2 regions of the Achromobacter pulmonis genome follow, and region 2 is predicted to be linked to the other one. Evidence: riboswitches for the same ligand, from Rfam matches in the RefSeq annotation. Region 2 holds a riboswitch; the other holds the start of a gene.
What was found. Region 2 has a riboswitch for glycine ahead of gcvT (glycine cleavage system aminomethyltransferase GcvT). Riboswitches for the same ligand answer to the same signal wherever they lie in the genome.
Positions count from the first base shown of each region.

Region 1: another riboswitch for glycine. It lies ahead of K2W61_RS18090 (D-amino acid dehydrogenase); the one in region 2 lies ahead of gcvT (glycine cleavage system aminomethyltransferase GcvT).

Region 1 covers NZ_JAIFOT010000001.1:3,932,098-3,935,494, forward strand. The annotation lists gene K2W61_RS18085 (LysR substrate-binding domain-containing protein) at 1-24, shown strand, start outside; gene K2W61_RS18090 (D-amino acid dehydrogenase) at 164-1,393, opposite strand; glycine riboswitch at 1,438-1,524, opposite strand; glycine riboswitch at 1,526-1,615, opposite strand; gene ampC (class C beta-lactamase) at 1,751-2,995, shown strand; gene K2W61_RS18100 (3-hydroxybutyryl-CoA dehydrogenase) at 3,026-3,397, opposite strand, start outside.
Region 2 covers NZ_JAIFOT010000001.1:2,556,986-2,560,382, forward strand. The annotation lists gene K2W61_RS11755 (superoxide dismutase) at 1-70, shown strand, start outside; gene K2W61_RS11760 (ZIP family metal transporter) at 98-991, shown strand; glycine riboswitch at 1,072-1,166, shown strand; glycine riboswitch at 1,200-1,320, shown strand; gene gcvT (glycine cleavage system aminomethyltransferase GcvT) at 1,401-2,501, shown strand; gene gcvH (glycine cleavage system protein GcvH) at 2,601-2,978, shown strand; gene gcvP (aminomethyl-transferring glycine dehydrogenase) at 3,071-3,397, shown strand, end outside.

The sequences.
Region 1 (3,397 bases), 1.4 Mb from region 2:
GCGCAGCATCTTGCCAGCGCCTGACCCGCGGGGCACGCCAGCGACAAATGGCGCCTGATGATGGGGCGCATTGGCCTGCGCGCCGGCTAGGACGTGACGTCCTGGCGATGGACGCAAACGAGGTGTGCGTACGCCGTTGCGCCGATCGCCTCATGGAACAGGTTCAAGACCGTCCCACGCCGTCCCGCACGCTCACCGCCAGCATCTGCGCCGTTGCCGCCGACAGCGTCCAACCCAGGTGCCCGTGGCCGGTGTTGTAGAACACGCCCGGCCGCTTGCCTGGTCCCACGCGCGGCATCATGTCGGGCATCATCGGCCGCAGACCGCACCACGGCACCACGCGCGCGGTGCGTACGCCGGGAAAGTGGCGGCGGGTCCAGTCCACCAGCGGCTGGATGCGTTCGGCGCGGATGTCGAGGTTGAAACCGTTGAACTCGGCGGTGCCGGCCACGCGGAAGCGGTCGCCCAGGCGGCTGGTGACGATCTTGGCGGCCTCGTCCAGCAGGCTCACGCTGGGCGCGGCGGCCTGGCTATCGGCGTCATCCAGGTGCACGCTGATCGAATAGCCCTTGACCGGATAGATGTTCAGCCGGTCGCCCAACTGCCTGGCGAACCGGCGGCTGGCGGCGCCGGCGCAGATCACGATGGCGTCGGTCTCGTGCGGCTCGCGCCGCGTGCCGTCCTCGCGCGCGACGTCCAGCACGTAGGGCCGGCCGTCGCGGCTGATGGCGCGGATGTCGGCGTCCTGCTCGAACTGCACGCCGCGGCGCACGCAGGCTCGCGCCAGCCCACTGGTGAACTTGTGGATGTCGCCGGTGGCGTCGGACGGCGTGTAGAAGCCGCCGTGGCAGGGCGTGCGCAGCGTGGGCTCGATGGCGCGGATTTCCTGCGGCGTGACCGCGTGCCGATCCAGCCCGCCTTCGCGCAGCAACGCATTGGCGCGGCGCGCGGTCTCGAAGCTGGCGGCGTCGTGGTAGATGTGCAGGATGCCGCGGCGCTCCAGGTCGAAATCGATGCCTTCTTCCTCGGCCATGGCATACAGGTGCCGGCGCGCCTCGATCGCCATGCGCGTGGTGGCGATGGTGTTCTGGCGGTAGTTGCGGATCTGCCCCATGAACTGCACCAGCCACGAATACTTGTGCCAGCTCGGGCGCGGGTTCAGCAGCAGCGGCGCGTCATGGCGGCCGAGCCAGCGCAGGCCCTTCATGATGGTGGCGGCGCTGTTCCAGACCTCGGCATTGCTGGCGGACAACTGGCCGCCGTTGGCGTAGGAAGTCTCCATGGCGGGATAGCGCTGGCGGTCGTAGACGGTGACGTCGTAGCCCAGTTTGCTCAAGGCATAGGCGGACGTGACGCCGGTGATACCGGCGCCGATGATGGCGATGCGGGGCATGATGGCTCCAGATGGCGTGGCCACGACCCGATGATCGTGGCACCCCATCTGTCTCTGTACCTGAGAGCTTCACCCGGGCGCGGCGGCGCGGGTTCCCCTTCGGTGGGCGCCAGGCGCCTCTCTCCAGATTGTCTAGACCGCGCAGTCCTGTTGCCTGAGAGTTTCCGGGGCGGTTGCTCCGTCGGCGCCCGCCACGGGGCGGGACTCTTCTGCGGGGTTTTGAATCGACGAGGTGAGGATAGCCAAAATCCGTCGCGCGCGGGACCCAGGGTTAATACCAGGGTGGTGCGGGATTGGCTCTACACTGGGCGCCGACTCCGCCGGCACGGGCCGGCCCCAGCGATAGGACGATCCCGCATGCGCGCTCCGGCAACGCCCCGCATTTCCCTGTTGATTTCCGCCCTGGTGATGGCCCTGGCGCCGGCCGCCATGCTGGCGGCGCCAGCCACGGCTTCCCCGGCCACCGCGCCGTCCAGGGCCGGTACGCCCGTAGCCGGTACGCCCGTAGCCGGTATGCCCGCCAAGGCCGATCGTGCCACGGCTGCCGTCGACGCCGCCGTCGCCGAGGTCATGCGCCAGTACGGCATCGCCGGCATGGCCATCGGCGTCAGCCACAACGGCGAGCAGCGCTTCTTCAACTATGGCGACGCCTCGCGCCAGCCGCGCCGCGCGGTCTCCAGCGACACCCTGTTCGAGCTGGGATCGATCAGCAAGACCTTCACCGTCACGCTGGCCGCCTACGCGCAGGCCAGCGGCCGTCTGTCGCTGGACGACAGCCCCGCCAAATGGCTGCCCGAACTGCAAGGCAGCGAATTCGCCAGGCTGACGCTGGTAAACCTGGCCACGCACACCGCCGGCGGCTTTCCCCTGCAAGTGCCGGGCGCGGTGCAGAACACGGCGCAACTGATGGACTACCTCAAGGCCTGGACGCCGCGGTATGCGCCTGGCACCAAGCGCACCTACGCCAACCCCAGCATCGGCATGCTGGGCGTGGTGGCCGCGAGGGCATTGGGCCAGCCCTACGTCGCGGCGCTGGAGCAGGATCTGCTTCCCAAGCTGGGTCTGCGCGACACCTACCTGGAGGTGCCGCCACGAAAAATGGCTGACTACGCCCAGGGCTACGACAAGCAGGACGCGCCGGTGCGCGTGAATCCCGGCGTGCTGGCCAACGAGGCTTATGGCGTGAAGTCCAGCGCCCGCGACATGCTGCATTTCGTCGAGATCAACCTGGGCACCGCGCCGGTCGACGCCACGCTGGGGCGCGCGATCGCCGCCACCCACACCGGCTACTACCAGTTGGGCGCGATGACGCAGGATCTGATCTGGGAGCAGTACCGCTATCCGGTGTCGGTCGACGACCTGGTGCACGGCAATTCCGCCCAGGTCGCGTTCGAGACCCTGCCGGTCAAGGCGCTGCGGCCGCCGCTGGCGCCGCAGCAGGCAGCGTGGATCAACAAGACCGGCGCCACCAATGGCTTCGGCGCCTACGTGGCGTTCGTGCCGGCGCGCAAGCTCGGCATCGTGATCCTGGCCAACCGCAACTATCCCAACGAGGCGCGGGTGCGGCTGGCGCTTCAGGTGTTGAAGACGCTGGCGCCCTGAACGCCACGGACCCGAGGCGCCGGCCGCCCTTCAGGATGCGGCGGCCGCCTTGGCGCCATCGAAGGTCGGCAGCAACCCCATGATCTCCAGCCGCGCGCACAGCTCGCCCAGCCGCCGCAGCTTGTACGCCTCCACATCCACGCCGGCATAGTCGTAGAAGCCTTGCCCTTCGCGCAGGCCGTTGCGGCCCTGTTCCATGTTGCGCTCGATGATGGGCGGCGCCGCGAAACGCGCGTCGAGCGCGCCCGACAGGTAGCGCGAGGCATAGTAGAGAATGTCGCCGCCGCCCCAGTCGATGAACTCCAGCAGGCCCAACACCGAGAAGCGCAGGCCGAAGCCCAGCCGCACGGCGGTGTCGATGTCCTCGGCGCTGGCCACGCCTTCCTCGACCATGCGCGCCGC
Region 2 (3,397 bases):
CATCGGCGCCTTCTACAATGTGATCGATTGGCCCGAGGTGGCGCGCCGCTACGCCGCCGCCGTGGGCTGAGCCGGCATTGCGCGGAGGCAGCGGTCCATGAATACCTTCAGCCGTCATCGCATCCGGCCCGCGGCCACCAGCGTCAGTGTCTGGACGCTGGCGGTGCTGGTCGCCTGCCTGGGCCTGTATCAGATGTGGGTCTACTTCAACGGGCACGCGCCGCACGTGGCCGACGCGCTGCTGGGCGGCATGGTGGCCGCTGGCGCCACCGCGGCGGGTACGCTGCCGATCCTGTTCGCGCGCACCATTCCACAGAAAGTGCAGGACGGCATGTTCGGCTTCGGCGCCGGCGTGATGCTGGCGGCCAGCGCCTTCTCGCTGGTGGCGCCGGGCATCGCGGCGGCCGAATCGCAGGGCGCCGGCCCGTGGGGCGCGGGCCTGACGGTGGGCGCCGCCATCCTGTTGGGCGCGGCGGCGCTGCTGCTGATGGACCGGCTGCTGCCGCACGAACACTTCATCAAGGGCCGCGAGGGCATCGAAGCGCACCGCCTGCGCCGCACCTGGCTGTTCGTCTTCGCCATTACGCTGCACAACCTGCCCGAGGGGTTGGCCATTGGCGTCGGTTACGCCGGCAACGATCCGCTGCGCGGCACCGCGCTGGCCACCGGCATCGCGATCCAGGATATTCCCGAAGGGCTGGTGGTGGCGGTGGCGCTGATCGCGGCCGGCTACAAGCGCGCGTTCGCGGTGGCGCTGGGCATGCTGTCCGGGCTGGTCGAACCGGTCGGCGCGGTGCTGGGCGCGGCGGTGGTGGGCTGGTCGGCCGCCTTGTTGCCGTGGGGGCTGGGCTTTGCCGCCGGCGCCATGCTGTTCGTGATCAGCCACGAGATCATTCCCGAATCGCACCGCAAGGGGCACGAGGTCTACGCCACCTGCGGCCTGATGCTGGGCTTCGTGCTGATGATGCTGCTGGATACGGCGTTGGGCTGAAGCCCATGGCGGGCGGCGGCCGTCCGGTGGCCGCCGATCAACAACGCGGCGGCGTTTCGCGGTATGCTTTCGGCGCTGTCACGCATGTTGCGGGAGAGAGCGGCCGTTCACCCGGTCGCCGCCGAAGGCGCAATTCGCCCGGAATCGCTCAGGTATCCCATACCGCGCATGTTTGCCCTGTCCCGGTTTTCACCGCGTGGACGCGGCAAAGCAGCACTCTGGAGAGACCTGGCGCCGCAACCCATCAGGGCATCGCGCGCAGACCAGGCGCCGAAGGTGCAAACCCGCCACGCGGGGCAACTCTCAGGCAAAAGGACAGAGGGGCGGAAAATTCAGCCGTTGGGCGGGCATCTGTCCCCTGGCGGCATTCCGTAACCCTGGCCCCGCAGCCGCTCCGGAGTACCCGCGCATGTCCGCACCCCTCAAACGCACCCCGCTGGCCGACGAACACATCGCCGCCGGCGCCCGCATGGTCGATTTCGGCGGCTGGGATATGCCCCTGGCCTACGGCTCGCAACTGGAAGAGCACCACGCGGTGCGCCAGGATGCCGGCATGTTCGACGTCTCGCACATGCTCAACGCCGACATCGTCGGCCCCGATGCCTACGCCTTCCTGCAGCGGCTGGTGGCCAATGACGTGGCCAAGCTGACCGTGCCCGGCAAGGCGCTCTACACCTGCATGCTGAACCCGCAGGGCGGCGTTATCGACGACCTGATCGTGTATTTCTTCGCCGCCGACCAATGGCGCGTGGTGGTCAATGCCGGCACCGCCGACAAGGACATGGCCTGGATGCAGCGCGTCAAGCAGGCCGGCAAGTTCGACGTCACCATCACGCCGCGCCGCGACCTGGCCATGATCGCCGTGCAGGGCCCCAATGCCCGCGCCAAGGTCTGGGCCGCGCGTCCGGCCTGGCAGGCGGCCAGCGAGCCGCTGACCCCGTTCGTGGCCGCCCGCGTCGGCGACGACATCCTGGTGGCGCGCACCGGCTACACCGGCGAAGACGGCTTCGAAATCGTGTTGCCCGCCGCCGAGGCAGTGCAGTTGTGGCGCGACCTGGCGGCCCAGGGCGTGCGTCCGGCCGGCCTGGGCGCGCGCGACACGCTGCGCCTGGAAGCGGGCATGAACCTGTACGGCCAGGACATGGACGAACTGACCCAGCCGGGCGAAGCCGCGCTGACCTGGACGGTGTCGCTGAAGAACCCCGAGCGCCGCTTCATCGGCCGCGACGCGCTGGAACAATTCGCCACCCCGGCCGCCTTTGTCGGCCTGAAGCTGCAGGAGCGCGGCGTGATGCGCGCCCACATGGCGGTGCGCACCAAGCACGGCATGGGCGAGCTCACCAGCGGCACCATGTCGCCGACGCTTGGCGTGTCGATCGGTTTTGCCCGCCTGCCGCAAGGCGTGGCCGCCGGCGATACGGTCGAAGTCGACATCCGCGGCAAGTGGGTGCCCGCCCTGGTCTGCAAGCTGCCGTTTGTCCGTAACGGCAAAGCCGTCGAACACTCGTAAACTCGAAGCTTCGCGCTGGCGGCCGGCCCCCTGGGGCCGCGGCCGCGGGCGCGAGGCGCGCAACACTTTTTCTCCATCCGAATCCCCCCAGGAGCTCCCATGAGTCTGCCCACCGATCGCAAGTACACCGAGTCCCATGAATGGGTCAAAGCCGAAGGCGACGTGTTCGTCGTCGGCATCACCGATACCGCCCAGGACCAGCTGGGTGACCTGGTCTTCGTCGGCGACGTCAAGGTCGGCGCCAAGCTGAACGCGGGCGAGACCGCCGGCGTGGTCGAGTCGGTCAAGGCCGCTTCGGACATCTACGCGCCCGTGGCCGGCGAAATCGTCGCGTTCAACGACGAACTCGAAAGCAACCCCAACCTGATCAACGAATCGGCCTTCACCGCCTGGATCTTCAAGATCAAGCCGGTCAACGCCGCCGATGCCGACAAGCTGCTGGACGCGGCCGGCTACGAAGCCGTCGCCAACGGCTAAGCCCGTCGGGGCGGGCGCGGCGCTGGCGCCGCCGCCCGCCCATGCATCACCGTCCGTCCCTCCGACGACACCGCCATCCCGAGATCCCTCCCATGTCGCGCGCCCTAGACACCCACACCGACTTCATTCCCCGCCACATCGGCCCCTCCGACGCCGACCAGGCCGCCATGCTCGCCGCGATCGGCAGCCCCAGCCTGGACGCCCTGATCGAAGAAGTCGTGCCGCCCAAGATCCGCAGCCAGGCGCCGCTGGCGCTGCCGCCGTCGCGCAGCGAAGCCGACGTGCTGGCCGAACTGAAGCAGATCGCCGGCCGCAACAAGGTCTTCCGCAATTACATCGGCCAGGGGTACTACGGCACGCAGACGCCCAATGTGGTGTTGCGCAACATTCTCGAGAATCCCGCCTGGTACACGGCCTAC